DNA from 3 places in the Terrabacter sp. NPDC000476 genome. Region 3 is predicted to be linked to each of the others. Evidence: riboswitches for the same ligand, from Rfam matches in the RefSeq annotation. Region 3 holds a riboswitch; each other region holds the start of a gene.
What was found. A riboswitch is a leader RNA that binds a small molecule or an ion and turns the genes downstream of it on or off. The one in region 3 is predicted to bind S-adenosylmethionine.
Positions count from the first base shown of each region.

Region 1: linked by a shared signal. The riboswitch ahead of metX (homoserine O-acetyltransferase MetX) and the one ahead of ABT295_RS05355 (aminotransferase class V-fold PLP-dependent enzyme) in region 3 are both predicted to bind S-adenosylmethionine.
Region 2: linked by a shared signal. The riboswitch ahead of ABT295_RS19160 (bifunctional o-acetylhomoserine/o-acetylserine sulfhydrylase) and the one ahead of ABT295_RS05355 (aminotransferase class V-fold PLP-dependent enzyme) in region 3 are both predicted to bind S-adenosylmethionine.

Region 1 is NZ_JBEPDF010000004.1:328,335-337,962, forward strand. It holds gene hrpA (ATP-dependent RNA helicase HrpA) at 1-151, shown strand, start outside; gene ABT295_RS20390 (PAC2 family protein) at 262-1,188, shown strand; gene ABT295_RS20395 (DNA polymerase) at 1,326-3,077, opposite strand; gene ABT295_RS20400 (MalY/PatB family protein) at 3,070-4,233, opposite strand; gene ABT295_RS20405 (EcsC family protein) at 4,404-5,072, shown strand; gene ABT295_RS20410 (DUF1232 domain-containing protein) at 5,083-5,589, shown strand; gene ABT295_RS20415 (DUF4192 family protein) at 5,679-7,235, shown strand; SAM riboswitch class IV at 7,314-7,429, shown strand; gene metX (homoserine O-acetyltransferase MetX) at 7,446-8,711, shown strand; gene ABT295_RS20425 (universal stress protein) at 8,810-9,208, shown strand; gene ABT295_RS20430 (RNA polymerase sigma factor) at 9,577-9,628, shown strand, end outside.
Region 2 is NZ_JBEPDF010000004.1:56,755-66,382, reverse strand. It holds gene ABT295_RS19180 (glycosyltransferase family 2 protein) at 1-590, opposite strand, end outside; gene ABT295_RS19175 (acyl-CoA dehydrogenase family protein) at 668-1,834, opposite strand; gene ABT295_RS19170 (HNH endonuclease signature motif containing protein) at 1,913-3,247, opposite strand; gene ABT295_RS19165 (hypothetical protein) at 3,511-3,816, shown strand; SAM riboswitch class IV at 4,276-4,395, shown strand; gene ABT295_RS19160 (bifunctional o-acetylhomoserine/o-acetylserine sulfhydrylase) at 4,495-5,811, shown strand; gene ABT295_RS19155 (LD-carboxypeptidase) at 5,840-6,898, shown strand; gene recQ (DNA helicase RecQ) at 6,936-8,834, shown strand; gene ABT295_RS19145 (Na+/H+ antiporter) at 8,862-9,628, opposite strand, start outside.
Region 3 is NZ_JBEPDF010000001.1:1,140,538-1,150,165, reverse strand. It holds gene ABT295_RS05365 (ribonuclease J) at 1-452, shown strand, start outside; gene ABT295_RS05360 (endonuclease/exonuclease/phosphatase family protein) at 454-1,422, shown strand; gene ABT295_RS05355 (aminotransferase class V-fold PLP-dependent enzyme) at 2,598-3,980, opposite strand; SAM riboswitch class IV at 4,017-4,142, opposite strand; gene ABT295_RS05350 (FtsK/SpoIIIE family DNA translocase) at 4,341-7,310, shown strand; gene ABT295_RS05345 (response regulator) at 7,314-7,991, opposite strand; gene ABT295_RS05340 (DUF4118 domain-containing protein) at 7,988-9,628, opposite strand, start outside.

The sequences.
Region 1 (9,628 bases), on a different contig from region 3:
GCGTCCCGCACAGCGCGGTTCGGCCGAGGTCGTCGACATCGGCTGGATGATCGAGGAGCTGCGGGTCTCGCTCTTCGCGCAGACGATCGGCACGGCGTACAGCGTGTCGCCGCAGCGCGTCCTCAAGGCGATCACGAAGGTCGGCACCTGAACCGATCGGCGTCCCCCCTCAGGGTCCCCGCAGGGATGCCCCCGGTGGGGAATCATGGGCAGGGACGGGGCGTTGCACCCTTCGACCCCGGCGAACGAAAGGCCAGACCCGTGCAGGACCCGACCGAGCTCTTCCAGTTCGAGAGCGACACCTCACCCAGCCAGCTCCAGGAGCTGCAGGCATCGGTGCTCGTCGTCGCCCTCGGCGGATTCATCGACGCCGGCCACACCCAGCGACTCATGGCCGACCACCTCCTCGCGACCCACGAGTCGCGCGTCATCGCCTCCTTCGACGTCGACCAGCTGCTCGACTACCGCGGCCGGCGCCCCGTCATGGTCTTCGACCGCGACCACTGGAGCAGCTACGACGACCCGAGCCTGCTGCTCCACCGCGTCGTCGACCAGGAGGGTGTGCCCTTCCTGCTCCTCGTCGGGCCCGAACCCGACTACCAGTGGAACCGGATGGTCGAGGCGACGACGACCCTCGTCAAGGCCTTCGGCGTCGACCTGACCGTCAGCGTGCACGGCATCCCGATGGCCGTGCCGCACACCCGCCCCCTCGGCGTCACGGCCCACGGCACGAACCCGAGCCTCGTCTCCGGCAACGAGCCGGCCTTCGGCACGGTGCAGGTGCCCGCGAGCTTCTCCTCGCTGCTCGAGCTGCGGCTCGGCGAGGCCGGCCGCGACGCCATCGGCTTCGCCGTGCACGTGCCGCACTACCTCGGTCAGAGCGAGTTCGCCGACGCCGCCGTGATCGGCCTCGAGCGGGTGCGCGCCGCCACCGGGCTCGACCTCGACCTGCGCGACCTCGCCGCGACGGCCGGTCTCAACCGCGCCGAGATCGCCCGCCAGATGGAGGAGTCCGACGAGATCACCGCCGTGGTGCGGGCTCTCGAGCAGCAGTACGACACCTTCCTCGAGGGCCGCAAGCAGCGCAGCCTGCTCGCCACCGACCTCTCGGACCTGCCGACCGCCGACGAGATCGGCGCTGAGTTCGAGGCCTTCCTCAAGGACGTCACCGACGACGACGAGCACTAACCGTCGAGAGGCCAGAGTTCGTGGCCTCGCCGACATCGAGAGGCCAGTGTGTGCGGGTGCGCCCCCGTGAACACTGGCCTCTCGACATGCCGGGACTCGCGAAAACTGGCCTCTCGACGGTTGAGGGGCCGAGGAGGTCAGGGCTTGGCCTCGCTCCAGCGGCGGATGACCGACGTGTCGGCCACGAAGCGCACCTCGGCCGTCCCCGCCCACGTGCGGGCGGCGGCCGTCAGGCTGTGCTCCACCGCCGCGGCTGCCTGGGCGGCGGCCTCCTCCGGCACGTGCACGAGCAGCTCGTCGTGCAGGCAGAGCACGATCTGGCCGCCGAGGGGGCGCACCGCGTGGCGCACCGTCGCGGCCCAGGCCTTGAACAGCTCGGCGGCCGACCCCTGGATGATCGCGTTGCGCGCGTAGCGACCCCGCGCGCCGTCGGCGCCGGTGGCCGAGAACTCGGCGCTGCCGGACGGCTCGGGCGCGCCGGGCTCGAGGGCCGCGGCCGGCACCCCGCCGAAACGGATGAGCCGCCCGCCCCAGGTGCGCACCGGGCGGCGGGCCACGCCGTCGGCGTACGCCCGGTCGAGCAGGCCCATGGCCACGGGGTAGGCCCGCTCGAGGTCCTTGAGGGCCTCGCCGGCCGCGCCGGACCGCTGGCCGTACATCGCGGCGAGCACCGCGACCTTGGCTCGCGGCCGGTCGGCCCCGAGCTTGGCCGCCACGGGTGCGTAGAGGTCGTCGGCGCGCGTGGCCTCCGTGAAGGCCCGGTCGCCGCTCACGACGGCGAGCACGCGCGGCTCGATCTGCCCGAGGTCGGCGCGCACGAAGACGTGCCCGGCGGCCGCGCAAACGGCGGGGCGCAGGGGAGTGGGGAGGTTGTGGAGGCCGTTCTGGGCGGTCATCCGGCCGGCCGCCCCGTCGCAGGCCGTCCAGGCGCCGCGCAGCCGGTCGTCGGGCCCGACGTGCTCGTCGAGCCACCGGTAGCCGTACGTCGTCGCGATGCGCTCGTCCTTGCGCCAGCCGAGGAGGGCGTCGACGAGCGGGTGGGTGTGCCGGTAGGGCTCGAGCACCCAGGCCCGGGTGTTCGGCACGTCGACGCCGACCGACTGCAGCAGCTCGCGCACCTGACCCGGGTTGCGCAGGTCGGTCCGCTCGCGCCCCGGGGCGTGCCGCAGCACGGCAGCGTCGCGCTCGCCGCGGATGCGGGCCGCGTCGGCCTCGTCGCTCGGGCGCGGGCCCGCCGACCCGCTGATGAGGTCCTCGGCGGCGGGCCGGTCGACCGGCAGCCCGTCGCGCTCGAGCTCGAGGCACAGCACCGCGGCGGCGGACTCCGACCAGACGGTGCGCTCGAGCCGGGCGACGTGCGCGCCACCGAGGCGGTCGAGCGCGGCGCCCTGCGCGTCGCGGCACTCGAGCGCGAGCACGGCCAGTCGGCGGAGGCGGTCGTCGTCGGTCGCCCAGGCGAGGGCGTCGGCGCGCAGGTGCCCCTCTGGGGTGAGCAGCGCCGCGTCGTCGCCGGCGGCGACGTCGAAGAGGTCGCCGTCGAAGCCGTGCAGGCGAGGGGTCCGGGGCGCCGGCACCGCCGCCTCGTCGAGGCCGCGGCACCCGGCGACGACGTGACCCGGCGTCGCCCACCAGCCGCCGTGCACGATGCGGTGGGCCTCGGCGAGGTCCCAGGTGCGTGAGACGGGCACCCGCGCCGCGACGACGTCGCGCAACGTCGAGGCCGCCGACCAGACGACCCAGCGCGGCTGGAGCCGCTCGCTCGTGTCGACGAGACGCCGCACGACGTCGGCGAGCGGCCACGCCTCGTCGACGTCGGCACCGACGGCATACGCCCCCGCGGGTCCGACCACGAGCGCGACGAACGGCGGCCCGGCGGTCTTGTCACTCAAGGGATCTCGCGATGCGTTCGATCGCGGTCCGGAGGATCTCGGGTGACGTGGCGAAGTTGAGCCGCGCGAAGCCGTTGCCGCCCGCGCCGAAGATCGGGCCGGCGGAGAGCGCCACGCCGGCGCGGCGGGTGAGCTCGCCGGCCGGGTCGGGCCCGAGCCCCAGCCCGCGGAGGTCGACCCATGCGAGGTAGGTCGCCTCGGGCACGACGAGCCGCGCGGCCGGCAGGTGAGCGGCCACGAGCTCGGCGAGCAGCGTGCGGTTCTCGTCGAGCTCGCCGACGAGGCGGTGGAGCCAGGCGCGCCCGTCGCGGAAGGCGGCGGTCTGGGCGATGACCCCGAGCTGGCTGGCCCCGAAGGTCACGAACTCGTGCAGCCGGCGCACGTCGTCGACGGCGTCGGCGCCCGGGACGATGATCGCGGCCTTGAGCCCCGCGAGGTTCCACGCCTTGGAGGCCGACGTGACCGCGACGCCCCGCTCGGTGCCGGGGACCGTCAGGTAGGGCGTGAACGTGCTCGTCGGCATGACGAGCGCGCCGTGGATCTCGTCGGCGACGACGCGCACGCCGTGCTCGTCGGCGAGCGCAGCCAGCGCCTGCAGCTCGGCCGGGGTGTGCACCGTGCCCGTCGGGTTGTGCGGGTTCGCGAGCAGGTATGCCGCCCGCACCCCTCCGTGCGTGACGCGGGCGAAGGTGTCGGCGAGGACGTCGAGGTCGAGGCGGAGGTCTGCGCCGAGCGGCGCCTCGACGACCGTCCGGTCGCTCGCCTCGATCACCTCGTAGAAGGCGTTGTAGACCGGCGGGCTCACGACGACGGGACCCCCGGCGTCGGTGAGGAGTCGCAGCAGGTGGGTGACGCCCGTGAGCACGTCGGCCACGCGTGTCGTCGCCGCGGCGTCGAACGTCCAGTCCCACTCGTCCGCGGCGAAGCCGGCGAAGGCGTCGGCATACTCCTGCGTCATCGCGTAGCCGGTGTCGCCCCGGGTCACGGCCGCCGTGACGGCCTCGACGACGGCGGGGCAGGGGGAGCAGTCCATCTCCGCGATCCACATCGGGATGACGCCGTCGCCGTGCACCCGCCACTTCACCGACGTGCGGTCGCGGTGCAGCTCGGCCAGCGGCACGTCGAGGATGCGTCCAGGGGGCTCGGTCGGGGGCATGGGGCGACCCTACGAGACGCGACCGACCGCGCGCCCGGGGCGGTGCGCGCGGCGGGTCACGCCCCGGCATACGGTGGCGTCCGACGGCCGCACGGGCCGGGTAGGTGCAGGGCGACGTCTTCGATCGAGCTTCTGGAGTGGACATGGCAGGCAAGGGCAGGAACGCGGACGTGACGACGCGGGGCGCAGGGCAGCCCGAGGGCGGGCTCAACGCCGCGGCGACCCGCTTCATCGAGCGCCTCATGGCCGTCGGCATCGACGGCCTGGGCCCGTTCGACTCGGCCCGCACCGTCGCAGCCGGCGCGCTCAAGCACGCCCGGGGCGACGACGAGCAGGCCCTGCGCGTGCTGGCACGCGACCACCGCCAGCTCGGAGCCGTCGGCGGCTTCGCGACCGGCCTCGGTGGGTTCTTCACCATGCCGGTCTCGCTGCCCGCGAACGTGATCGAGTTCTACCTGCTCGCCACGCGCCTCACCGCAGCGACCGCCGCGGTGCGCGGCTACGACGTCGACAAGCCCGAGGTGCGCTCCGCGGTGCTGCTCACGCTCGTCGGCGCCGACAGCGACGACCTGCTGAGGAAGGCCGGCCTCAAGACCCCCGGCGGCAAGCTCTCGTCGCTCGCGACCGACCGGCTGCCGGCTTCCGCGCTCATGGTCCTCAACAAGGCGGTCGCGTTCCGGCTCGTGGGGCGCGTCGGCCAGAGCGCCTTCTCGCGCCTCGGCCGCGCCGTGCCGGTCGTCGGTGGGGTCATCGGGGCCGGCGTCGACGTCTACATGCTGAGCCGCATCGGGCGGCAGGCCGCGAAGGAGTTCCCGCCCCTCGCGCCGAGCGAGCGCTGACCGGGTCGCCGTGAAGACCGCCTCGCGGCTCAAGCTCGCGGCGACCGTCGCGTCCGTCGTGCGCGCGTCCAGCCGGCCCGGCGCGCCCGCCCTCTCGGAACGGGTGCAGGCGGTGCCCCGGCTCGTGCGCGCCACCCGCAGCGGGGCGTATGCCGGCACCACCCTCCGGCGACTCGGGCTCGTCGCCGCTGCGGTGGCCTACGTCGCCTCACCCGTCGACCTCGTGCCCGAGGCCGTGCTGCCGGTCGTCGGCGCGGCCGACGACGCGGTGGTCGTGGCGTGGGCCGTGCGGGCCTTCGTCGAGGAGACCGACCGCTACCTCGCGTGGGAGCGCGGCCAGGGACTGTGGGCGGGCTCGCCCGGCGGCTCCGCTTCGCCGGCCGGCCCCGGCTCGCCCGACGTGGGCCGTGGCCCGTGGGCGCACGGCGGCGCCGGGCTTGCACGGCTTCCAGAGGGGATGCGCCGGGCTGCTACCGACTACGCCATGGAGACGGTGCGCAGGCGCCTCGAGCGCTGAATCCACACCCCCCGCGGGCCGGCCCCCGGTCGTCCACAGGTGGGGGACGGGGTCTGTCGCCGGGGCGACGACGTGGCGAGGCTCGTCGCATGCCCAAGATCTCCCTGGCCGGGCCGGCCGAGCTGCTGACCATCCTTCCCTACCACCTCGGGTTCCAGCCGATCCGGAGCGTCGTGGTCGCCTGCTTCCGCGGGGCCCGGCTCGGCCTCGTCGCCCGGCTCGACCTCGTCGGGCCGGAGCTGGCGCCCCTGGCGACGGCGCGGCTGCTGCCGACGCTCTTGGCCGAGGCTCCCACCGCGGTCGCGCTCGTGGCCTTCGAGGACGACCGCGACGAGGCGCTGCCGTTGCTCGGCGCCCTGGCCGACGGGCTGGACGCCCACGACGTGGGCCTGCGCGAGCGCCTCGTCGTCCGCGACGGACGGTGGTGGGACCTGCACTCCGCACGGTGCCCCGAGCAGGGGTGGCCGGTGCCCGAGCTCGTCGACGTGCCGGCCGTCGCGAGCTACGTCGCGCTGGGGCACGCCGTGCTCCCGGACCGCAGCGAGCTCGCCCGGCTCGTCGAGCCCCTCGCGCGCGACGCCCCGCGGCACGACCTCGCGCGCCGGGCCGTCGAGGACTGGCAGCGCCGCTACGCGAACGCGGGTGGGTGGTCGCGGCGCGGGAGGCCCGGGCGATCGGGGAGGCCCGGGCGGCCGAAGTCCGGCAGGCCGGGTGGCGCGCGGGGGAGCGGTCGGGGGCCCGAGCCGGTCCGGGCCGCCGGTGCGGTCCGGGAGGGAAGCCGGTTCGGGGTGCTGGACGACGACCTCACGCCCCTCGAGTTCCTCGTCGACGACGCGCTCGTGGCGTGGGGTGGCGTGCTGCGGGGCGACATCGTCGGCTACGGCATCGAGCACTGGCTGCCGGCGCTCGTGGGGCCCCTGCGCGACGCCTTCGTGCGCGACGCGGTCATCGCCTGGCTCTGCCCGGGCTCGAGCGTCTTCGGGCCACCGCCGGACGTGCTCGCGCCGGCCCTCGAGCTGTTCCTCGGACCGGGCCTGCGCCTGCGCGGGGCGGCGTCCCCGCAGGACCGGCTGCTCGGTGACGTCGTCGACCTCTCGGGTCCGGCGCGGCGCGCGGACGGCAGTGCCGGCGGTCCCGGAGTCGCCGGTGGCGCCGGTGTGGCCGACGAGCCCGGCGAGTCGGGGGGTGACGACGGGCGTGACGACGGGGGTGACGGCGACGACCTGGCTCACCTCGGCGAGCTGGACGACCTCGACGAGTGCAGCGATCTCGACGAGCTGGACGAGCTGGACGACCTGGACGACCTGGACGACGCCGCTGACCCCGACGCCGACGACCCCGACGCCGACGACCCCGACGACCTCGGCCTCCTCGACGACCTCGCCGGGGACGACTGGGAGGCGTGGGAGGAGGCGACGCTGCCCCACGTGGTGCAGGCGCGGCTCGAGCAGGTGTGCCGGCTCACGCCGGCCGTCCACGCGGCACCGCTGCTGTCCCTCGTCGGCGCGGTGGCGTGGTGGTGCGGCGACGGGGCCCGGGCCCGGGTCGCGGTCGACCGCGCGCTCGAGCTGGAGCCCGGCCACGTGCTGGCCGGTCTGCTGCGGGACGCGCTCGACCGCGGCCTGCGGCCGCACCGCTGCACGTGAGGCGCCCGCGGGACCCGGCGTCCACGACGTGGACCGGAGCCTCGGCCAACGGGCCTGGCTCCCGTAGGATCGTGGGCAGGTCATGAGTACCAGTGACAAGCCCCGGCTCGCTGGTCGGCAACCCTCCCTCGCGGTGGGGTGCCCCGGGTGAGGACCCGGCCGCACCCGTCCCCGGATGCGTGCAAGCGCGAGCGAGCAGGAGCAACCCCGATGACCGTCACCCACCGGCAGCACACGACCCGGCGCCCGACGCCGGCCGCACGCTCGGGCCGGGCGCCGGGCGACGGCGCAGCCCCGGCTCCCGCCGTGTCTTCCGTGCCGCTCGCGCCGCCGTCGCCCGTCGGCCACGGGCCCGGGGCGGCCCAGGACGGCGCCTGGCGCGTCGGCGACCCCGTCGGGCGGCGCCACTTCGTCGAGCTCGGCGAGGTCGAGCTCGAGCGCGGAGGCGTGCTGCCCGACGTGCGCATCGCCTACGAGACGTGGGGGCGGCTCAACGAGGCCGGCGACAACGTCATCCTCGTCGAGCACGCACTGACGGGTGACAGCCACGTGGTCGGTGAGGCCGGCGACGGCCACGCCTCGCCGGGCTGGTGGAACGCCCTCATCGGCGCGGGTCAGCCGGTCGACCCGGACGAGTGGTTCGTCGTCGCGGCGAACGTGCTCGGCGGGTGCCAGGGCAGCACGGGTCCCGCGAGCGAGGCCCCGGACGGCCGACCGTGGGGCAGCCGGTTCCCCTACGTCACCGTGCGCGACCAGGTCGCGGTCGAGCGCGCCCTGCTCGACCGCCTCGGCATCGCCCGGCTGGCCGCCGTGGTCGGCGGGTCGATGGGCGGCATGCGCGCCCTCGAGTGGGCGGTCACGCACCCCGACGACGTCGACCGGTGCGTCGTGCTCGCGTCGACGCCCTACGCCACGGCCGACCAGATCGCCTGGTGCCAGCCCCAGCTGCTCGCGATCCGGAGCGACCCCGACTTCGCCGGCGGCGACTACTACGACACCGACCGCCGCCCGGTCACCGGGCTCGGCCTCGCCCGCCGCATCGCGCACGTCACCTACCGCACCGAGCTCGAGCTCGACGACCGCTTCGGCCGCCGCCCGCAGCTCGGCGAGGACCCCCTGCGGGCGGGGGAGCGCGGTCGCTTCGCCGTCGAGTCCTACCTCGACCACCACGCGGGCAAGCTCTCGCGCCGCTTCGACGCCAACTCCTACGTCGTGCTCACCGAGGCGATGAACTCCCACGACGTCGGGCGTGACCGCGGCGGCCTCGAGGCGGCGCTCGCGCGCGTCGTCGCCGACTGCACGGTCGTCTCCGTCGACACCGACCGGCTCTACCCCCCGCGGCTCTCCGACCAGCTGCACGCAGCGCTGCCGCGTTCCACCCGCGCGCACATCACCTCGGCCTTCGGTCACGACGGCTTCCTCATCGAGGAGGAGCAGGTCGGGCGCATCCTGCGCGAGGCGCTCTCGCGCGGCTGAGGCCGTCCGGAGGCCGTCGCCGGGCGCCCCTCCCACGCCCGGGTTTTCGGGTACGGTTCGACCAGCTGGGTGTTTCCGTCCCAAGGAGGTCCGGGAAAGTGGCCATTGTCGTTGGTTATGTCGCCACCAAAGAAGGTCGTGCGGCGCTCAAGAGAGCAGCGGAGGAATGCGTCCTGCGCGGGAGCAAGCTCGTCGTGATCAGCTCCCACCGGGGCGGCAAGGACTTCGACGCCAACGAGGCCCACCGGTTCGAGACCGAGCTGACGCGCGTGCAGACGCTGCTGGAGGAGAAGGGCCTGGAGCACGAGGTGCGCCAGCTCGTCCGCGGCAACGACCCCGCCGAGGACCTCATCAGCGTGGCCGAGGAGGAGAAGGCCGACTTCATCGTCATCGGCCTGCGCCGCCGCAGCCCCGTCGGCAAGCTCATCCTCGGCTCGAACGCGCAGCGCATCCTGCTCGACGCGAGCTGCCCGGTGCTCGCCGTCAAGGGAGACTGATCCGGCGACGGTCCGGGCCGTGCCTCGCGGGCCCGGAGCGTACCCACTCGCACCCAACCGCACCGGGTCCGACGGGGAGGCGGCCGGGGGTCTGCGGTGCTGACGCGCCGCGCGCGTTTCGGCATCCGTTCGCTCGGAGGCCGTGCGGCGTTTTATAATGTCCGTGTACCGGATCGCACCAGGCGCACCGAGAGCTCGATTCAGGGATCGACTCCAACAGACCACGCTGCCGGCACCACCCCCCATTCTCGCTCGTTGTGATGTCGCATGCCCGGACTCGGGCGACCGTCCGACGAGACCCGCGACGAAAGGCGACTGCATCCGTGCCCAAGGCAACAACCGCTGGAACCCCCAAGACCCTGCCTAAGGTGTTCCAGCACGAGGCGATCATGCAGCTCCTCGTGAAGGGCAGCACCGACG
Region 2 (9,628 bases), on a different contig from region 3:
ATGCGGTGGTTCATCTCCCAGTCCTGGGCCCGGGCGAAGTGCGGGTCGTAGCCACCGACCCGCTCGAGGGCGGCGCGCCGGAAGACGCCGAGGTAGACGGTGTCGGCCTCCCCCGCCTCGCCGCCCGTGTGGAAGCGTGCCGACCCGACGCCGAGGGGGCTGCGCATGGCGCACGCCACGGCGCGCTCGAAGTCGGTCGTGCCGCGAGCGTCCATGATGCCGCCGACGTTGTCGGCACCCACGCGGAGCAGCTCCTCGACCGCGACGCTGATGTAGTCGTCGGGGATCTCCGCGTGGCCGTCGACACGGACGATGACCTCGCCGGTCGCGGCCCCGATCGCCGCGTTGAGCCCGTCGGGCGTGCGACCCGACGGGTTCGGCACGAGGCGCACGCGCGGGTCTGCGGCGGCGACGGTGGCCGCCACCTCGTCGGTCCGGTCGGTCGACGGGCCGAGCGCGAGGACGACCTCGAGCGGACCGCTGTAGTCCTGCGCGAGGATCATCGCCACCGCGTCACGCAGGTGCCGCTCCTCGTTCAGCAGGGGCATGATGACGCTGACCGCCGGCCGGGGGTCAGGGGTCGGGTCCACTCTGGGGTCCTGTCGTGGGGTGCGGGGTTGGCGAAGCGGCGCCAGCCTACTTGAGGGGTCGGCGGCGGGCCCCGACGTCAGCCCTTGAGCAGCTGGCGCGCCATGACGATGCGCTGGACCTGGTTGGTGCCCTCGTAGATCTGGGTGATCTTCGCGTCGCGCATCATCCGCTCGAGCGGGAAGTCGCGGGTGTAGCCGGCGCCGCCCAGCAGCTGCACGGCATCCGTCGTGATCTTCATGGCGGCGTCGGAGGCGAAGCACTTGGCCGCCGCACCGAAGAACGCGAGGTCCTTGTCGCCGCGCTCGGACTTGGCGGCCGCGACGTAGACCATCTGGCGGGCGGCCTCGAGCTCCATGGCCATGTCGGCGAGCATGAACTGCAGGCCCTGGAAGTCGGCGATGCGCTTGCCGAACTGCTTGCGCTCCTTGACGTAGGCCACGGCCTGGTCGAGCGCGCCCTGGGCGATCCCGACGGCCTGCGCGCCGATGGTGACGCGGGTGTGGTCGAGGGTGCGCAGGGCGATCTTGAGCCCGTCGCCGACCTGGCCGACGACCCGGTCACCCGGGATGCGTACGTTGTCGAAGTGCAGCTCGCGGGTCGGGCTGCCCTTGATGCCGAGCTTGCGCTCCTTCTCGCCGAAGGTGAAGCCCTCGTCGGACTTCTCGAGGACGAAGGCCGTGACGTTGCCGCCGCGTGGACCGTCGGGGTCGGTCACGGCGAGCACGGTGTAGTACTCGGAGACGCCGGCGTTGGTGATCCAGGACTTCTGGCCGGAGATGACCCAGTCGTCGCCGTCCCGGCGCGCGCGGCACCGCATCGAGGCGGTGTCGGAGCCGGCCTCGCGCTCGGAGAGGCCGTAGGAGAACGTCGTCTCGCCCTTGGCCAGGGGCGGGAGGTAGCGCGCCTTCACGGCGTCGTCACCGTCGAGGATGATCGGGAGCGAGCCGAGCTTGTTCACGGCGGGGATGAGCGAGGCGGACGCGTCGACCCGGGCGACCTCCTCGATGACGATGCACGTGGCGAGCGCGTCGGCGCCCACCCCGTCGTACTCCTCGGGCACGTGGGGGGCGAAGAAGTCCGAGGCGACGAGGGCGTCGTGCGCCTCCTGCGGGTAGCGCGCCTCCTCGTCGACGGCGGCCGCGTAGGGCGCGATCTTGTCCTCGGCGACCGCTCGGACGGCCTCCCTCAGGGCCTCGTGGTCCTCGCTGGTCCGGAACAGGTCGAAGTCGGCATTCGTGCTCACGGACGACGATCCTACTCGCGAGTTCGGTTTACTAGGACGTCCTCGTGATCGACGCCACGTGCCGGGTCCGGGCCCTGCTCAGAAGGGCGGCGCGACCGACGGCGGCGGGCTGGTGGGTGGGCCCGGCGGCGGGCTGGTCGGCGAGCCCGGCGGCGGGATGGATGATGGGCCCGGCGGCGGGGTGGGCGACGGCGTCTGCACGCCCGCGCGCCAGTTCTTGGGTCGCGTCAGGTAGGTGCGGCCGGTGAGCGTGGTCCACTCGACGGTGCCGGACTCGCCGTCGGCCGCTGGGCGCGTGGTCCAGACCCCGGCGGTCTTGAGGTTGTGGTGGTGGCGGTGCTTGCTGACGAGGTTGCCGATCGCGGTGGGTCCCGCGGGGTACGGCGTCTCGTGGTCGATGTCGCACCGGTCGGCGAGCACCTCGCAGCCTGGGGCGCGGCAGGTGCCGTCGACGGCCCGCACGTGGGCGACCATGGCCGGGGTCGGCCGGTAGCCGGCCGTCGGCCGGGCGAGCGCCTCGCCGGTGCGGACGTCGACGGGCAGCGTGTGCCAGACCGACCCGGGCCTCGTCATGACGGCACGCGCGTGCTCGGCCGTGACCCACCCGTGCCCGGGCAGCTCGCACGGCGCGTCGGACAGCCCGACGGCCACCTCGAACGGCACCACGATCCACGCACGCGCCGGTGCCTCGCCGGTCCGTCGCTCCGGTTCGACGACGTCCGCGGAGCTCGGCGGGCCCTCGCAGACCGACCCCGCCCGCGGATCAGGATCAAAATCAGGATCAGGATCAGGATCAGGATGCGGATCGTTCATGCGCACCCGTCCACTCGCGCCTTCGGAGAAGCCCGGCTCGCGATCCGGCTCGTGGCGAGAGGGACCCGCACGCCCGGCGGGTCCGTGTCGGGCGGTACCCGGCACCTCGTTCGACCCTCGACGGCCGGAGCCCCGCGAACCAAATGCCTGCTGACGGGCGGGACCGGTGCCCGCGTCCTGCGCGTGGCGAGTGGGTCCCTCACCCTCGTCGACCCTGCCAGCCGCACCACGGCTGGGGCGGGCGGCGGCCCCAGCGAGGCTGAGGTGCCCGCGCAGGAGGGCGTCGGCCATCAGGTCGCAGCGCAGCTGGTCGAGCGTTCGCGGGTCCCCGGCGGCCCGCAGGGCGCGGGCGGCCGTGTCGAGCCGGTCGAGGATCGCCGCGATCGTCGCGGCGTCGGTCGTCATCGTCAGGCACCCCATGCCGTCCTCGATCATCCGGCCGTACACGCCGCGGCGCGTCCGGGCCCGGCTGCGCCGCTCGGCCGCACCACGCTCGTCGACCGCGGCGATGGCTCGCCGCAGGCGCGATGTGAAGGCGCGCTGTGAGAGCGGCAGTCCGTCGCGCGTCGGCGCCAGCACCGACTCCTCGACGGTCGCCACGTCGGCATCCGACAGGCAGGCGGTCTCCGAGACGACCTGCAGAGCGCGCTGCAGGGTGATCGCCCCGTCGCGAAGGGCTCGCAGGACCAGGCGGTGGCGCCGCGGGGACGTCGCCAGGGCCAGCCGGCGTGCCACCTCGCCCGGGCCCACCCCGGTCGCGAGCGCGCGATCTCCTCGCCGACGACGCGGTCGGTCGACACCGCCCCCGCGAGTCGTGACGGCGCGCCGGCCGGCAACGCCTCGATCTGCTGCGCCTCGATGCTGTGCAGGGCTCCGTACGCAGCGAGCAGGTCGGCCTCGACGCGCGCCTTGGCCCGCTCGAGCGCCTCGATCTCGGCGAGCACGTCCTCACCCGCCCTCGCCAGGGCGTCGAGACGCTCGGCCGAGCGCAGCCGCTCGGCTCGAGCTGCCGCGTCGGCGTCGGCGTCGTCGCCCGGCCGCGCGTCCGGTCCGGTGGCCCACGCGGGGCGAGCGTCAGCGCTCGAACCTGCTGGCGCTACCGCGTCCGCCGTCGCGGTCGCCCACGCCGTCGCCCCCGCGCGGGCTCCCGCGTCAGCTCCGGCGAGTGACGCTTCCGGCTCCTCGGCGCTCGACGCGAGGCCTACGTCCATGCGCGACCCCGTGCATGGACCTGCATCGGGGCGGATGCGCGCCTTTGCGCCGGACCGGACGTGCGACTTCGTGCTGGTCCGGGCTGCTCCCCCGTCGCCCGGTTCGTTCGACCCGCCCACGTCGGCCGGAACGGCGCGGCCGCTGCCGGCGGAGCCGGGAGCGATGCGCCACAGCCTCAGGCCGAAGGCGCCGAGGACGGCCGGTCGTCCCGCGTCGCTCGATGACGTCGTCAGATACGGCACGAGCCCCTCCTCTCCACCGGCGTCGACGGCGCCTCCCCCGGCCTCCGTCGAGCTCCTCCCTTGCCCAATTAGAACAGGTGTTCGAACACTCCGTCAAACCCTCGAGTCATGCGCGCGTCCACGATGAGGACACCGCCTCCCGACAGGTGGACACGAGTTCGTACACTCACGGCAGGTCATGAGCGCCAGCGCCAAGCCCCGGCTCGCTGGCCGGCAACCCTCCAACCGCGGTGGGGTGCCCCGGGTGAAGACCTGGCCCGTCGACGCCACCCGGCGCTCGGGCAAGCGCGGAGAGCTCCTCTCCCGCACCGATCCGTCGGTGCGACGGGCCCGGATCGTCACGAATGACGGGGCCCCGGTCATCGACACGACCCAGGAAGAGCAGGACGACCGATGACCGAGCCCCACTGGTCCTTCGAGACCAAGCAGATCCACGCCGGACAGAGCGCCGACACCGCGACGGGTGCGCGTGCCCTCCCGATCTACCAGACGACGAGCTACGTCTTCAACGACACCGACCACGCGGCGAACCTGTTCGGGCTCAAGGAGTTCGGCAACATCTACACGCGCCTGATGAACCCGACGACCGACGTCGTCGAGCAGCGCATCGCGGCGCTCGAGGGCGGCGTCGGTGCGCTCCTCGTCGCCTCGGGCCAGGCCGCCGAGACCCTCGCGGTGCTCAACATCGCCGAGGCCGGCGACCACGTCGTGGCCTCGCCGAGCCTCTACGGCGGCACCTACAACCTCTTCAAGCACACCCTGCCGAAGTTCGGCATCGAGGTCGGCTTCGTCGAGGACCCCACCTCGATCGAGTCGTGGCGCGCCGCGATCCGGCCGAACACCAAGCTGCTCTTCGGCGAGACCATCGCGAACCCGAAGAGCGAGATCCTCGACATCGAGGCGGTGGCGGCCGTCGCCCACGAGCACGGCGTGCCCCTCGTCGTCGACAACACCGTCGCGACGCCCTACCTCATCCGACCCATCGAGTGGGGCGCCGACGTCGTCGTGCACTCGGCCACGAAGTACCTCGGCGGCCACGGCACGTCGATCGCCGGCGTCATCGTCGACTCGGGCAACTTCGACTTCGCCGCCGACCCGGAGAAGTTCCCGAACTACAACACCCCCGAGGAGAGCTACCACGGCCTCGTCTTCGCCCGGGACCTCGGCGTCGGCAGCCCCCTCGGCGCCAACCTCGCCTTCATCCTCAAGGCGCGCGTGCAGCTGCTGCGCGACCTCGGTCCCGCGGCGTCGCCGTTCAACGCCTTCCTCATCGCCCAGGGCCTCGAGACCCTGTCGTTGCGCATCGAGCGGCACATCGCGAACGCGCACCAGGTCGCCGCGTTCCTCCAGGGCCACGACCAGGTGGAGCGTGTCGTGTGGGCGTCCTTGCCCGACAGTCCTTCCCACGCTCTCGCGGAGAAGTACACCCCCCGTGGCGCGGGTGCCGTGCTGTCCTTCGAGATCGCGGGCGGGCTCGAGGCGGGCAAGAAGTTCGTCGAGGCGCTGACGCTGCACAGCCACGTCGCGAACATCGGCGACGTGCGCTCGCTCGTCATCCACCCGGCCTCGACGACGCACTCGCAGGGCCCCGACGCGGACCGCCTCGCCGCGGGCGTCACGCCGGGCCTCGTGCGCCTCTCGGTCGGCATCGAGCACATCGACGACATCCTCGCCGACCTCGAGCAGGGTTTCACCGCCGCCAAGGTGTGACCCCGAAACGGGGGTGAGACGGATCGGCATGGCTGGCACGATGGCGGCCATGCCGATCCGCTACCCCGCCCCGCTCCGTCCCGGCGACCGCATCGGCGTCACGTCGCCGAGCTCGGGCGTCGGCGACGCCCTCTGGGGTCGGTTCACGTATGCCGTCACGTGCCTGCGCGACCGCGGCTTCGAGGTCGTGGTCGGCGAGCTCAACCACGCGCCCTCCCACGTCAGCGGACCGCGCGAGGCGCGCGCCGCCGAGCTCATGGCGATGCTGCTCGACCCCACCATCCGCGCGGTCGTGCCGCCGTGGGGCGGCGAGACCGGCATCGACCTGCTCGACCTGCTCGACCTCGACGCCGTCGCGGCGGCCGAGCCCACCTGGTGCGTCGGCTTCTCCGACACCTCGACGTGGCTGACCCCCCTCACCCTGACGACGGGCATCGCGACGATCCACGGGCAGAACCTCATGGACACCCCGTATGCCGTGCCCGACGGCATCCGTCACTGGGTCGACGTCGCGAGCGCACCGGCGGGCAGCGAGCTGCAGCAGCACTCCCCCGGCCGCCACCGCACCGGCGGCTGGGACGACTACGCCGACCACCCCACGGTCTCGCAGATGAGGCTGGACGGGCAGGGCACCTGGACGCGCATCGACCCCGGCCACGAGGACGAGCCGGTCACCTTCTCCGGACGCCTCGTCGCGGGCTGCGTCGAGACGGTCAGCTTCCTCGCCGGCGGGCGCTTCGCCGAACTCGGCGCGTTCGCCCGGACGCACGCCCGCCAGGGGACCGTGATGCTCCTCGACATCGCGGAGTGGAACTCATACGACATCTGCCGAGCCCTGCACGCGATGCGCCTGCGCGGCTGGTTCGACTGCGCCACAGGCATTCTCGTCTCGCGGACGTCTGCTCCCGAGCCGGGCGGCTTCACCCAGCACGCGGCCGTCGTCGACGCGCTGGGCATGCTCGGCATCCCGATCGTCGCCGACGTCGAGTGCGGCCACGTGCAGCCGTTCCTCGCGCTGGTGCAGGGAGCGACGACGACCGTCGTGCACGACGGCGACACCCACACGCTCACCCAGCGACTCGACTGACGGACCCGGCCGCGACGACGGGTACGCTCGCCGGGTCATGGAGAAGCACGAGTACGAGCACGAGTCCACCGCCGGCGGCGCCAGGCGCGTGCTGCACGACGTCTTCGGCTTCACCGCGTTCCGCGGAGCTCAGCAGGAGATCGTCGACCGGCTCGTGTCGGGCCACGACTCGGTCGTGCTCATGCCCACGGGTGGCGGCAAGTCGCTGTGCTACCAGCTCCCCGCGCTCGTGCGGCCCGGCGTCGGCATCGTCGTCTCGCCCCTCATCGCCCTCATGCACGACCAGGTCGAGGCGCTGCGGCTGCTCGGGGTGCGCGCGGCCTTCTGGAACTCCACGTCGTCGACCGAGGAGTCGGACGCCGTGCGCGGGGCCGTGCGCGACGGCAGCCTCGACCTGCTCTACGTCGCCCCCGAGCGACTGCTCATGCCCTCGTTCCAGCGCCTGCTCGACGACGCGGCCGCCGGGGCCGGCATCGCGTTGTTCGCCATCGACGAGGCGCACTGCGTGTCGCAGTGGGGCCACGACTTCCGGCCGGAGTACCTCCGCATCGCCGAGGTCACCGCGCGGTTCCCCGGGGTGCCGCGCATCGCGCTCACCGCCACCGCCGACGCGCTGACCCGCCGCGAGATCCACGAGCGTCTCGGCCTCGAGGGCGCGGCCGAGTTCGTGTCGAGCTTCGACCGGCCGAACATCCGCTACCTCGTCGAGGAGAAGACCGACGCGCGTGCGCAGCTGCTGCGCTTCCTCGAGGAGGGCAACGACGGCGCCAGCTTCCGCGGCTCGGCCGGCATCGTCTACTGCCAGTCGCGCAAGCGCACCGACGAGATCTCGACCTTCCTGTGCCAGAAGGGTTTCGACGCGATCTCCTACCACGCCGGCCTGCCCGGCGACGCGAGGTCGGCCGCCCAGCAGCGGTTCCGGCGCGACGAGGGCGTCATCGTCGTGGCCACCATCGCCTTCGGGATGGGCATCGACAAGCCCGACGTGCGCTTCGTCGCCCACGTGGACCTCCCCAAGAGCCTCGAGGGCTACTACCAGGAGACCGGCCGGGCCGGCCGCGACGGCGAGCCGGCGATCGCGTGGATGGCGTACGGCCTGGCCGACGTCGTGCAGCAGCGCTCGTTCATCCGGCAGTCGAACGGCAGCCCCGAGCACCAGCGCGTCGACTCGATGAAGCTCGACGCGATGCTCGGCTACGCCGAGGCCGCCACCTGCCGCAGGCGACTGCTGCTCGCCTACTTCGACGAGGAGTCGGGCCCCTGCGGCAACTGCGACACCTGCCTGTCGCCCCCGCAGCTCTGGGAGGCGACCGTGCCCGCGCAGAAGGTGCTCTCGGCGGTGATCCGCACCGGTCAGCGCTTCGGCGCCGGGCACGTCGTCGACGTGCTGCTCGGCAAGAGCACCGAGAAGGTGCGCAGCTGGGAGCACGACCGGCTGCCGACCTTCGGCGTGGGCGGTGAGCTCGACGACCGCGAGTGGCGCTCGGTGATCCGCCAGCTCGTCGCGCGCTCGGTGCTCGCCCCCGACCCGGGCCGGATGGGCGCCCTGACCATCACCGAGGCCGCGCGCCCGATCCTCGACGGCGCCGAGGAGGTCGAGCTGCGCCGCCCCTCCGCCGCACCCGCCGGCAGGCGCTCGCGCTCCCGCTCGGGCGCGTCGGGCCGAGGCTCGGCGAATGGATCGGCCGGCGGCAGCGACCGGCTCGACGCCGCCGAGACGGCACTCTTCGAGCGGCTGCGCGCGGAGCGGCGCTCGATCGCCGACGAAGAGGGGGTGCCGGCCTACGTCGTGCTGCCCGACCGCACGCTGCGTGAGCTGGTCAGGGCCCGGCCCGCCGGCACGGCGGAGCTGCTCGAGGTGAACGGCATCGGGCCGGTCAAGGCCGAGAAGTACGGCGCCCGGTTCCTCGCCCTGCTGGCCGAGCCCAACGCCTGACCTGCGAACCCGTCGAACCCGTCGGACTCAGCCGACGACCTCGTCGACGAAGCACCACCGCCACGACTCGCCCGGCTCGATCGAGCGCATGACCGGGTGCTGCGACTCGTGGAAGTGAGCGGTCGCGTGCTTCCACTCGGAGGAGTCGCAGCAGCCGACGTGCCCGCACTGGAGGCAGAGGCGCAGGTGCACCCAGGTCGTGCCGTCGCGCAGGCACTCCTCGCAGCCCTCCGGGGTGCGTGCGGGAAGGCAGGCCTCGGTGTGCTGCAGGTGCTCGCAGGGAGCCTCGATCGTGTCCACGGGCAACATCTCACTCTCTGCCAGGCGGCTCTCCTGGTCGTCGTAGCGGTCGAGCATGGTCTCCTCGAGGTCGAGCGCGCTGAGCACGACCCGGAGCACCGCGTGGTCGGCGCGCCCCTCGTCGCGCAGGCGCAGCACCTCGGCGCGCTCGGCCTGCAGCATCTGCATGCGGGCCCGTCGGTAGCGTGCGCTCGGGGTGTCGTCCGCGTCGCCGCTCTGCGGACCGAGCCGCTCCCACATGTGGTTGAGGCGGTCCTCCGACCGCGACCGCAGCATCTCGCGCGTGCCGTCGTCGACGTCGGCCGTCTCGAGCACGTCGAGGCCGGCCCGCGTCGCCGCCTGCAGCACCGTCGCGGCCTGCAGGGCGTCCTCGCGCGGGTCGGGCCCGCGCACCCCGAGCCGGCGCGCGAGACCGGGCAGCGTCGTGCCCTGGATGAGCAGGGTGCCCACGACGACGACGACGGCGATGAGCACGAGCACGTCGCGGTGCGGGT
Region 3 (9,628 bases):
CGATCCAGTCCGGGGTGCCCGAGGGCAACGTCGTGCTGGCCGAGGACGGCGTGGTCGTCGACCTGGTCGACGGGAAGGCGTCCGTCGTCGGTGTCGTCGAGTGCGGCTACGTCTACGTCGACGGCAGCAGCGTGGGCGGCGCCGACGAGGCGCTGCTCAAGGACCGTCGCATCCTGCGCGACGAGGGCTTCATCACGTGCGTCGTCGTGCTCGACGCAGCCACCGGCAAGATCGCGAGCGGTCCGGAGATCACGGCGCGCGGCTTCGTCGAGGACGAGGAGATCTTCCAGCAGGTGATCCCGAAGGTCGAGCGGGCCATCGAGGAGGCGGTCGCCGGCGGCGTGCGCGACGACCAGCAGCTCCAGCAGGTCATCCGCCGAGCCGTCGGGTCGTGGGTCGGTGGCAAGATCAGGCGCCGTCCGATGATCATCCCGGTCGTCCTGCAGGCGTGAGGTGACCGCTGCCCGCGGGCGACGGGTCGACGTCGCCGTCCTCGTCGTGCTGCTCGCCCTCGTGGCCGTCGGCGCGCTGCGCTGGCTCGACACCACGGCGTACGCCGTCGTCGTGCTGCAGACGGCCGGCCCGTTCGTCGTGGTCGGGCTGCTGCTGCTCGCGGTGGCGACGGCGGTGCTGCGCCGCTGGCGCGTGCTCGTGCCGGTCGTGGCGGCCCTCGCGGTGGGCGGGGGACTCGCGGTGCCCACCTTCCTGGCCAGCTCCTCGCCCAAGGCCGACACCGACGTCACCGTGATGGCCGCGAACCTGTGGGTCGGTCAGGCCAACTCCACCCAGCTCATGGACGCCGTGCGCTACCACGCCGTCGACGTCCTCGTCCTGACCGAGGCGACCCCGGACGCCATCCGCGGGATCGACGACCTCGGCGCGGACTCCTATTTCACGACGCGCAGCGGTGTTGCTCGCGCCGGCACCACGACCGGGACCATGGTGCTCTCGCGCTTCCCGCTCACGGTGAGCAACCGCGGCACCGACCAGAGCGTCGAGGCGACGGCGAGCATCCAGCCCGAGGTCGTCGTGACGACGCCGAAGGGGCCGGTGCGACTCAAGGTGGCCCACCCGACGGCTCCGCTCTCGGGCGAGACCGACGCGTGGAGGGCCGGACTCGCGGCGCTGACGGCCTGGAAGTCGCGCCAGACCGGCTCCGAACCGATCGTCGTCGCGGGCGACCTCAACGCCTCGTTCGGGCACCCGGCCTTCCGCAGTCTGGCCGACGGCCTCGTCGACGCCCAACGGGCCGACGGTCAGGGCTGGGTGCGCACGTGGCCGTTCGCGGGCAACCGACTGCCGCCCTTCGTCCAGCTCGACCACGTGCTGAGCCGCGGGCTCACCGTCGTCTCCGCCGGCCAGGTGGCGATGAACCGCGCCGACCACGCTGCCGTGTGGGCCGCCTACGCCCTTCCGCGCTGAGCGTGCGCTGACCCCGACGCCGAGCACCGGTGGCATCCGGTGGCCGGGGGCGAGGGACCGTGCCGGCGCGAACCTCCTCGCGACTGCCGCCGCCGGCCCCCTCGGTGTCCTCTGCGTTGCGTCGTGTGGTGGCGCACGGGGTGCGGAGGGGCGGTGGGCTCGGGCAGTGGGCTCGGACGGTGGGTTCGGCGTGGCGGGTGCCGGTTGGTGGCTGGGTTCCTCTGCGTTGCGTCGTGTGGTGACGCATGGGGTGCAGAGGGTTGGTGGGCTCGGGTGGTGGGCTCCGGCGGTGGGCTCCTCGTCACGGGGTGCCGGTGGGTGCGCAGGGTCCCTCTGCGTTGCGTCGTGTGGTGACGCATGGGGCGGGCTGTGGGCTTGGCGTGACGGGGTGCCGGTGGGTGGCTGGGTTCCTTTGCGTTGCGTCGTGTGGTCACGCGTCGGTGGCGGGCTAAAGCGGGTGCCGGTGGGTGCTCAGGGTGCGTCGTGTGGTGACCCAGTGCTGACGGCGCGGGGAGAGTGCCCGTGCGCAGGCGGCTGGGTGACCGGTCGCCCTGCGTGCGTCGTGTGGTGACTCAATGCAGAGGGCTTGGGGGATGGTGGCCGGATGCAGCCGTCAAGCGGTGGGTGCTCAGGGTGCGTCGGGTGGTGACGCAGTGCTGACGGCGCGGGGAGATTGCTCGCGTGCAGGCGGCTGGGTGACCGGTCGCCCTGCGTGCGTCGTGTGGTGACGCAATGCAGAGGGCTTGGGGGATGGTGCCCGGATGCAGCCGTCATGCGGTGGGTGCTCAGGGTGCGTCGGGTGGTGACGCAGTGCTGACGGCGCGGGGAGAGTGCTCGCGTGCAGGCGGCTGGGTGACCGGTCGCCCTGCGTGCGTCGGGTGGAGACGCAATGCAGAGGGCTCGGGGAGGGTGCCCGGCTGGAGGCGGTCGCGCGGCGGGTGCTGTGGATGCGTCACGTGGTGACGCAATGCAGAGGGCTTGGGGAGGGTGCCCGCGTGGGACGGTCACGCGACGGGTCCTCGGGGTGCGTCGGGTGGTGACGCAATGCAGAGAGCTCGGGGGAGGGTGCCCGGGTCGGGACGGTCCGGCGACCGGTGCCCTGCGTGCATCGTGTGGCGACGCAACGCAGAGGGGTGGGGCGGCCTCACGCCGCGGGCCACCCCATCCATGCTCGGTCACCAGGGGCGCTGGACCTCGACGTCCCGGGGGTCGGTGCCCTCGATGCTCCACCCGCCGTCGGTGCGGGTCCACGTGGCGTCGGGGCCCTCGTCGACGAGCCGGGAGACGGCCGCGACGAGACGCTCCACGCCCTCGAGCGTGCTGCCGAGACCGATGCTGGCTCGCACGGCCGTGGTGGAGCGCTCGCCCCACGGGTCGTCGAGCAGCTCGTCGACGAGCAGGTGCGCGCAGAACTTCCCGTCGCGCACCCCGATGCCGTGCTCGACCGAGAGCACCTGCGAGACGAGCGAGGAGTCCCAGCCGTCGATCGTGAAGGCGACGACGCCGACGCGGTCGTGCTCGTCTCCGAAGATCGAGAGCAGCTCGACGCCGGGCACCTCCTCGAGGCCGGTCCGCAGGCTCTCCAGGAGCTGCTCCTCGTGCGCCTCGATCGCCTCACGGTGGCGCGTGATCGTCGCGCAGGCCGCCGCGAGCGCGACCGCCCCGATGACGTTCGGGCTGCCGCCCTCGTGCCGCGCCGGGCCGGTGGCCCACGTCGTGCCGTCCTCGGTCACCGATCGGGTCGCGCCGCCGCCGAGCAGGTACGGGTTGCCCGCGTCGAGCCAGTCCGAGCGCCCGGCCAGCACGCCGGCACCGTAGGGCGCGTAGGTCTTGTGGCCCGAGAAGGCCACGTAGTCGGCGTCCCAGGCGTCGAGGTCGATGGTCCGGTGAGCCGACAGCTGCGCGGCGTCAACGGCCACGCGCGCACCGTGCTCGTGCGCCAAGGCGGCGAAGCGCTCGATCGGCCACACCTCGCCGGTCACGTTCGAGGCCGCGGTGAGCACGACGAGGCGGTGTCGCGACGGGTGGTCGACGAGCGCCTCCTCGAGCAGCTGCCGGGCGTCCTCGACCGTCTGGGGGACGGGCAGGCGCACCGTGCGGAAGCGTCCCCAGGGCAGCAGGGTCGAGTGGTGCTCCGTGCCGAAGACGAAGACGGTCGTGCGGCTGGGCAGTGCCTTGGACAGCAGCGCCCACGAGTCGGTCGTCGACCGGGTGAAGATCACCGTGTCGTCCGCCCGGGCGCCGACGAAGGCCGCCACCTCGGCGCGCGCCTGCTCGAACCACGCGCTCGTGACCCGCGACGCGAAGCCGGCGCCGCGGTGCACGGACGAGTAGGTCTGCAGAGCGCGGTCGACCGCCGCCCGCACCGTCTCGAGGGCCGGGGTCGACGCGGCGTGGTCGAGGTTCGCGTAGGCGACCTCACCGTGCAGCGTCGGCACACGAAGGTCCGAGCCGACGACGACCGGCAGACTGCGCGCCTCCGGGACGACGTGCAGCGTGCGCGTGCGCACGACCGGGGCCGTGGCGCCGTCACAGGGGGAGGAGGGGAGAACCGACATGACACTGCTCCTGGGTCCAGGGACCCACCGGTTGCAGGTCCGCGCTTGCCGGCCTCTGCGTCACGAACGCGCAGAGGACGGCCTGGTCGTCACCCGGAGCACCCCACCGCGGAGGAGGGTTGCTGGCCAGCGAGCCGGGGCTTGTCGCTGGCACTCATGACCTGCCGTCGAGGTTAGGGGCCCCGCTCGCGGCCTGTCCACCGTTCGGTCCCGTCGTGTCGAGATCTGAGACGCCCCGTGTGTCGAGAGGCTCATGCCGAGGCCGCCCGAGGGTGCCGGGGGTGCGGACGGCATACGGAATCGGTGGCTGTTGCGCGTGTGACGCGTGAGTTCGAAGGGGCGTTCACGTACGGTGCCAGCATGGCGACACGTCCGTCCGGCACCCAACGACCCAGCAGCGCGACCACCTCGCGCGCCAAGGGTTCCTCGAGCGGCGCCTCGTCCCGCCCTCCGGCAGCGCGCTCGACGCGGCCGGCGCAGCGCAAGCCGGCGGCCCGCAAGCCGGCCCCGAAGACGGCGAAGACGCGTGGGGGCGGCTTGCCCTTCCCGCTCGGTGCCGTGCGCAACACATGGATGGGCGTCTCGCACCTCGCCGGCGGCGCGGTGCGCCGGGTCGGCCACAGCGCGGCCGAGCTCGAGCCCGAGCACCGCCGCGACGGCCTGGGCTTCGCCCTGCTCGCCCTCGCCGTCGTCGTCGCCGCCCGCGAGTGGTGGGGCGTCTCAGGCACCTTCGGCCAGGTCGTGCACGCCGTCTTCGCCGGCACCTTCGGCCGCGTCGCCTACGCCGTGCCGCTCGTGCTGCTCGCCCTCGGGCTGCGCATGCTGCGCGCACCCCAGGACGAGGCGGCCACGAACCGCGTCGTCGTTGGCACCATCGCCCTGACCTTCGCCGCGTGCGGGCTGGCGCACCTCGCCGACGGCATCCCCAACCCGCCGGACGGCGCCGACGGCATGCGCGCTGCCGGCGGCATCCTCGGCTTCCTCGCCTCGAGCCCGCTGGCGGCGGCCGTGTCGACCTACGGCGCGCTCGCCCTGCTCGTGCTGCTCGGCCTCTTCGGGCTGCTCGTCATCACGGCGACGCCCGTCAACATGATCCCCGAGCGGATGCGCCAGCTGCGTGCCCTCGTCATCCACCGCGAGGGCGACGACGAGGCCGACGAGCTCGACGCCCCGGCAGCCGCCGTGAAGCGGGCCCGTCGCAAGCCCGTCGACCTCGCCGAGCGCGACGGCGACGAGGCGTTCCGCCAGGCCGCGCAAAAGGCCAGCGAGGACTCGGGCAAGCCGCGACCGGGCGAGAAGCGGGCCACGCCGGCCGGCGTGCTCGCGCCCCGACCGGGCGGCCAGAAGCGCGGCGACACGTCCGCCGAGCGCGTCATCGACGCCACGGACCCGAAGACCCTCGGCGCCCCCGACACCGGCAAGGTCGGCCCGAAGGCCGAGCTCATCCCGCCGCCCATGTCGGAGCTGCCGGCCCGCGTCGAGCAGCTCAGCCTCGGCGGCGACATCACCTACCGCCTGCCCGACGCGGCCATGCTGACGCCCGGCGCCCCTCACAAGACGCGCAGCGAGACGAACGACCGCGTCGTCGAGTCGCTGACAGGCGTCTTCGACCAGTTCGACATCGACGCAGCCGTCACCGGCTTCACGCGCGGCCCGACGGTCACGCGCTACGAGGTCGAGCTCGGCTCGGGCACCAAGGTCGAGCGCGTCACCGCCCTGTCGAAGAACATCGCGTACGCCGTGGCCTCGGCCGACGTGCGCATCCTCAGCCCCATCCCGGGCAAGTCGGCCATCGGCATCGAGATCCCGAACCTCGACCGCGAGAACGTCGCGCTCGGCGACGTGCTGCGCAGCCACACGGCCCGCAGCAACGAGCACCCCATGGTCATGGGCGTCGGCAAGGACGTCGAGGGCGCCTACGTCATCGCCAACCTCGCGAAGATGCCCCACCTGCTCGTCGCGGGCGCCACCGGCTCCGGCAAGTCGAGCTTCGTCAACTCGATGATCACCTCGATCCTCATGCGCTCGACGCCGGAGGAGGTGCGCCTCATCCTCGTCGACCCGAAGCGCGTCGAGCTGACGGCCTACGAAGGCATCCCGCACCTCATCACGCCGATCATCACGAACCCCAAGAAGGCCGCCGAGGCGCTCGCCTGGGTCGTCAAGGAGATGGACCAGCGCTACGACGACCTCGCGGCGTTCGGCTTCAAGCACGTCGACGACTTCAACAAGGCGGTGCGGGCCGGCAAGGTGAAGCCGCTGCCGGGCTCGCAGCGGCAGCTGACGACCTACCCCTACCTGCTCGTCGTCGTCGACGAGCTCGCCGACCTCATGATGGTCGCCCCGCGCGACGTCGAGGAGTCGGTCGTGCGCATCACCCAGCTGGCCCGCGCGGCCGGCATCCACCTGGTGCTCGCGACCCAGCGACCCTCGGTCGACGTCGTCACCGGCCTCATCAAGGCCAACGTGCCCTCGCGCATGGCGTTCGCCACCTCCTCGCTCGCCGACAGCCGCGTCGTGCTCGACCAGCCGGGTGCGGAGAAGCTCATCGGCCAGGGTGACGCGCTCTTCCTCCCGATGGGCGCGAGCAAGCCGATGCGAGTCCAGGGCGCCTGGGTCAACGAGTCGGAGATCCACGAGGTCGTCAAGTTCGTCACCGACCAGCTGAAGCCGAACTACGTCGAGGACGTCACCGTCGCGGCACCGAAGAAGCAGATCGACGACGACATCGGCGACGACCTCGACGTGCTGCTCCAGGCCACCGAGCTCGTCGTCACGACGCAGTTCGGCTCGACCTCGATGCTCCAGCGCAAGCTGCGCGTCGGGTTCGCCAAGGCCGGCCGGCTCATGGACCTGCTCGAGTCGCGTGGGGTCGTCGGCCCCAGCGAGGGCTCCAAGGCACGCGACGTGCTCGTGCGCCCCGACGACCTCGAGCAGACGCTCGCGCTCCTGCGGGGGGACGACGTGCCGCACCCGAACGAGCCCGTCGACCTCGACGACGTCGTGGAGCCCGCGCAGCCGTATGCGCCCCCGCCCGTCGACATCGAGCCGGCGGACGCGTTCGCTCCCGACGACATGGACGACCGCGACGACGTGGACGACCTGGACGACCTCGACGGAGCGGACGGCCCTGCACCCGCGCAGCGCACGGCATCCCTCGTGGCGGAGCGGGGCGAGCAGCGCCAGCACGACGACGAGGAGCGGCCCGCGCCGACCGCCCGCTGGACCCCCGGCGACATGACGCGGACGGTCGAGGAGGACGACGAGGAGTCCGAGGACGCGTGGAGCCTCACCGACCGCGGTGCCCGCGGCTACCGGGAGCGCGACTGATGGTCAGGGGTTGAAGCGGTAGCCCAGCCCGGGCTCCGTCACGAGGTGCCGGGGCGCGGCGGGGTCGGGCTCGAGCTTGCGGCGCAGCTGGTTGGCGTAGACGCGCAGGTAGTTCGACTCCCTGCCGTACGACGGCCCCCAGACCGCGCGCAGCAGGTCCTGCTGCAGGACGAGGTGGCCGGGCTCGCGGCAGAGCGTCTCGAGCACCCGCCACTCGGTCGGGGTGAGCCGAACCTCCTCGCCCTCGACCGTCGCGCGGCGCTCGGCGAAGTCGAGCCGGAAGTGCTCGGTCGTGACGGGCTCGAGGTGGCGCCCGACGTCACCGCCGCGCCGCACGGCCGCGCGCACGCGGGCCAGCAGCTCCTCGACCCCGAAGGGCTTGGTGACGTAGTCGTCGGCGCCGAGGTCGAGCGCCTCGATCTTGTCGTCGGACTCGTGCCTCGCCGAGAGCACGATGACGGGCACGACCGACGTGGCCCGGATGCGGCGCAGCACCTCGGTGCCGTCGAGGTCGGGCAGCCCGAGGTCGAGGATGACGACGTCCGGCAGGTCCTCGCCCACCGACTGGACCGCCGTGCGGCCGTCGGCCGCGGTGACGACCTCGTTGCCGTGGGCGCGCAGGGCGATGGTCAGCGTGCGCTGCAGTCGGGGGTCGTCGTCGACGACGAGCACTCGGCTCACGCGTCCTCCTCGGTGTCGGTGGGGGCGAGCGGCAGCGAGACGACCATCGTCAGGCCGCCGCCGGGGGTGTCCTCGGGCACGAGCGTGCCGCCCATGACGGTGGTCAGCCCGCGCGCGACCGCGAGCCCGAGTCCGAGCCCGTCGCCCTGGGGGCTGTCACCGACCCGCTGGAAGGCCGCGAAGATGCGCTCCTTGTCGGCGTCCTCGACGCCCGGCCCCCGGTCGACGACCCGCAGCTCGACGCGCGAGCCGATGCGCCCTGCCGTCAGGCGCACGTCGGCGTCGCCGCTGTGCCGCAGCGCGTTCTCGACGAGGTTCGCCAGGACCCGGTCGAGCAGGCCGAGGTCGGCCCGCACGAGGGGCAGGTCGGCCTCGAGGTCGACGTCGACGCGGCCCGGCTCGGAAGTCGTGCGCACCGTGGAGACGACCGCGTCGAGCAGGTCGACGCTGTGGTGGTGGGCGCGCAGGGCGCCGGTCTCGAGCCGGGAGAGGTCGAGCAGGTTGCCGATGAGGGCGTCGAGGCGGTCGGCGCTCTCCTCCACCGACTCGAGCAGCTCGGCCTCGTCGTCGGCGGAGAGGTCGAGACCGGCCTGGCGCAACGTCGAGACACCGGCCTTGATGCTCGATAGGGGCGTGCGCAGGTCGTGCGACACGGCCGCGAGCAGCGTCGTACGCGCCGCGTTGTCGCGGGCCAGGCCGGCGGCGTCCCGCGCGGCTCTCACGAGCTGCTCGCGCGCGTGCAGGATGGCCGCGTGCGCGGCGTAGGCGTTGACGACGCGCTGGTCCTCGGCGGCGACGGGCGGGCCGTCGAGGAGCAGGTGCACGCCGTCGTCGACGGCGACGTCGACGGCCCACGTCGTGTCGGTCGGGAGGAGCCCGCCCGTCGGCAGCGCGGGGTCGGTTGAGGCGACGACCGTGGCCGGCCCGTCCGGGTGCACCTCGCCGAGCACCGCCCGGCGCATCCCGAGGTCGCCGCGGGCCCGGTCGAGCAGGGCGGGCAGGGGGCGCGGCTCGGCGAGCAGGTCGCGGCTCATGGCCGCGAGGGCCGCCGACTCCCGCTCGGCCGACACGGCCTGCTCGGTGCGGCGGGCCGCGACGTTGACGACCGATGAGACCGCCATCGCGACGAGGACGAAGACCGCGAGGGCCAGGGCGTTCGGCGGGTCGCTGATCGTCAGGGTGCCGCGCGGCTCGGTGAAGAACCAGTTGACGACGAGGGAGCCGACGACCGCGCAGAACAGGGCCGGCCAGATGCCTCCGACGAGCGCGCACGCGACCGTCAGGGCGAGGTAGAGCAGCAGGTCGAGCGAGAGCGTGTGCCCCTCGCGGGTCGCGACGAGCAACCCGGTCAGGGCCGCGAGCGACACGACCGCGAGCAGCAGGCCGCCGACGACGCGGCGCACCGGCAGGCCACCGGCCCGGCGCCTGCGACGGCCGACGCGCGACCCCTCGTGGGACACGAGGTGGACGTCGATCTCGCCCGAGCCGTCGGCCACCTCCGAGGCGATGCTGGGGCGCAGGATCTGCTGCCAGCGGCTGCGTCGGCTCACCCCGACGACGATCTGGGTCGCGTTGACGCCCCGGGCGTGGTCGAGGATGGCCTCGGCGACGTCGTGGCCCGACACGTCGTGGAACTC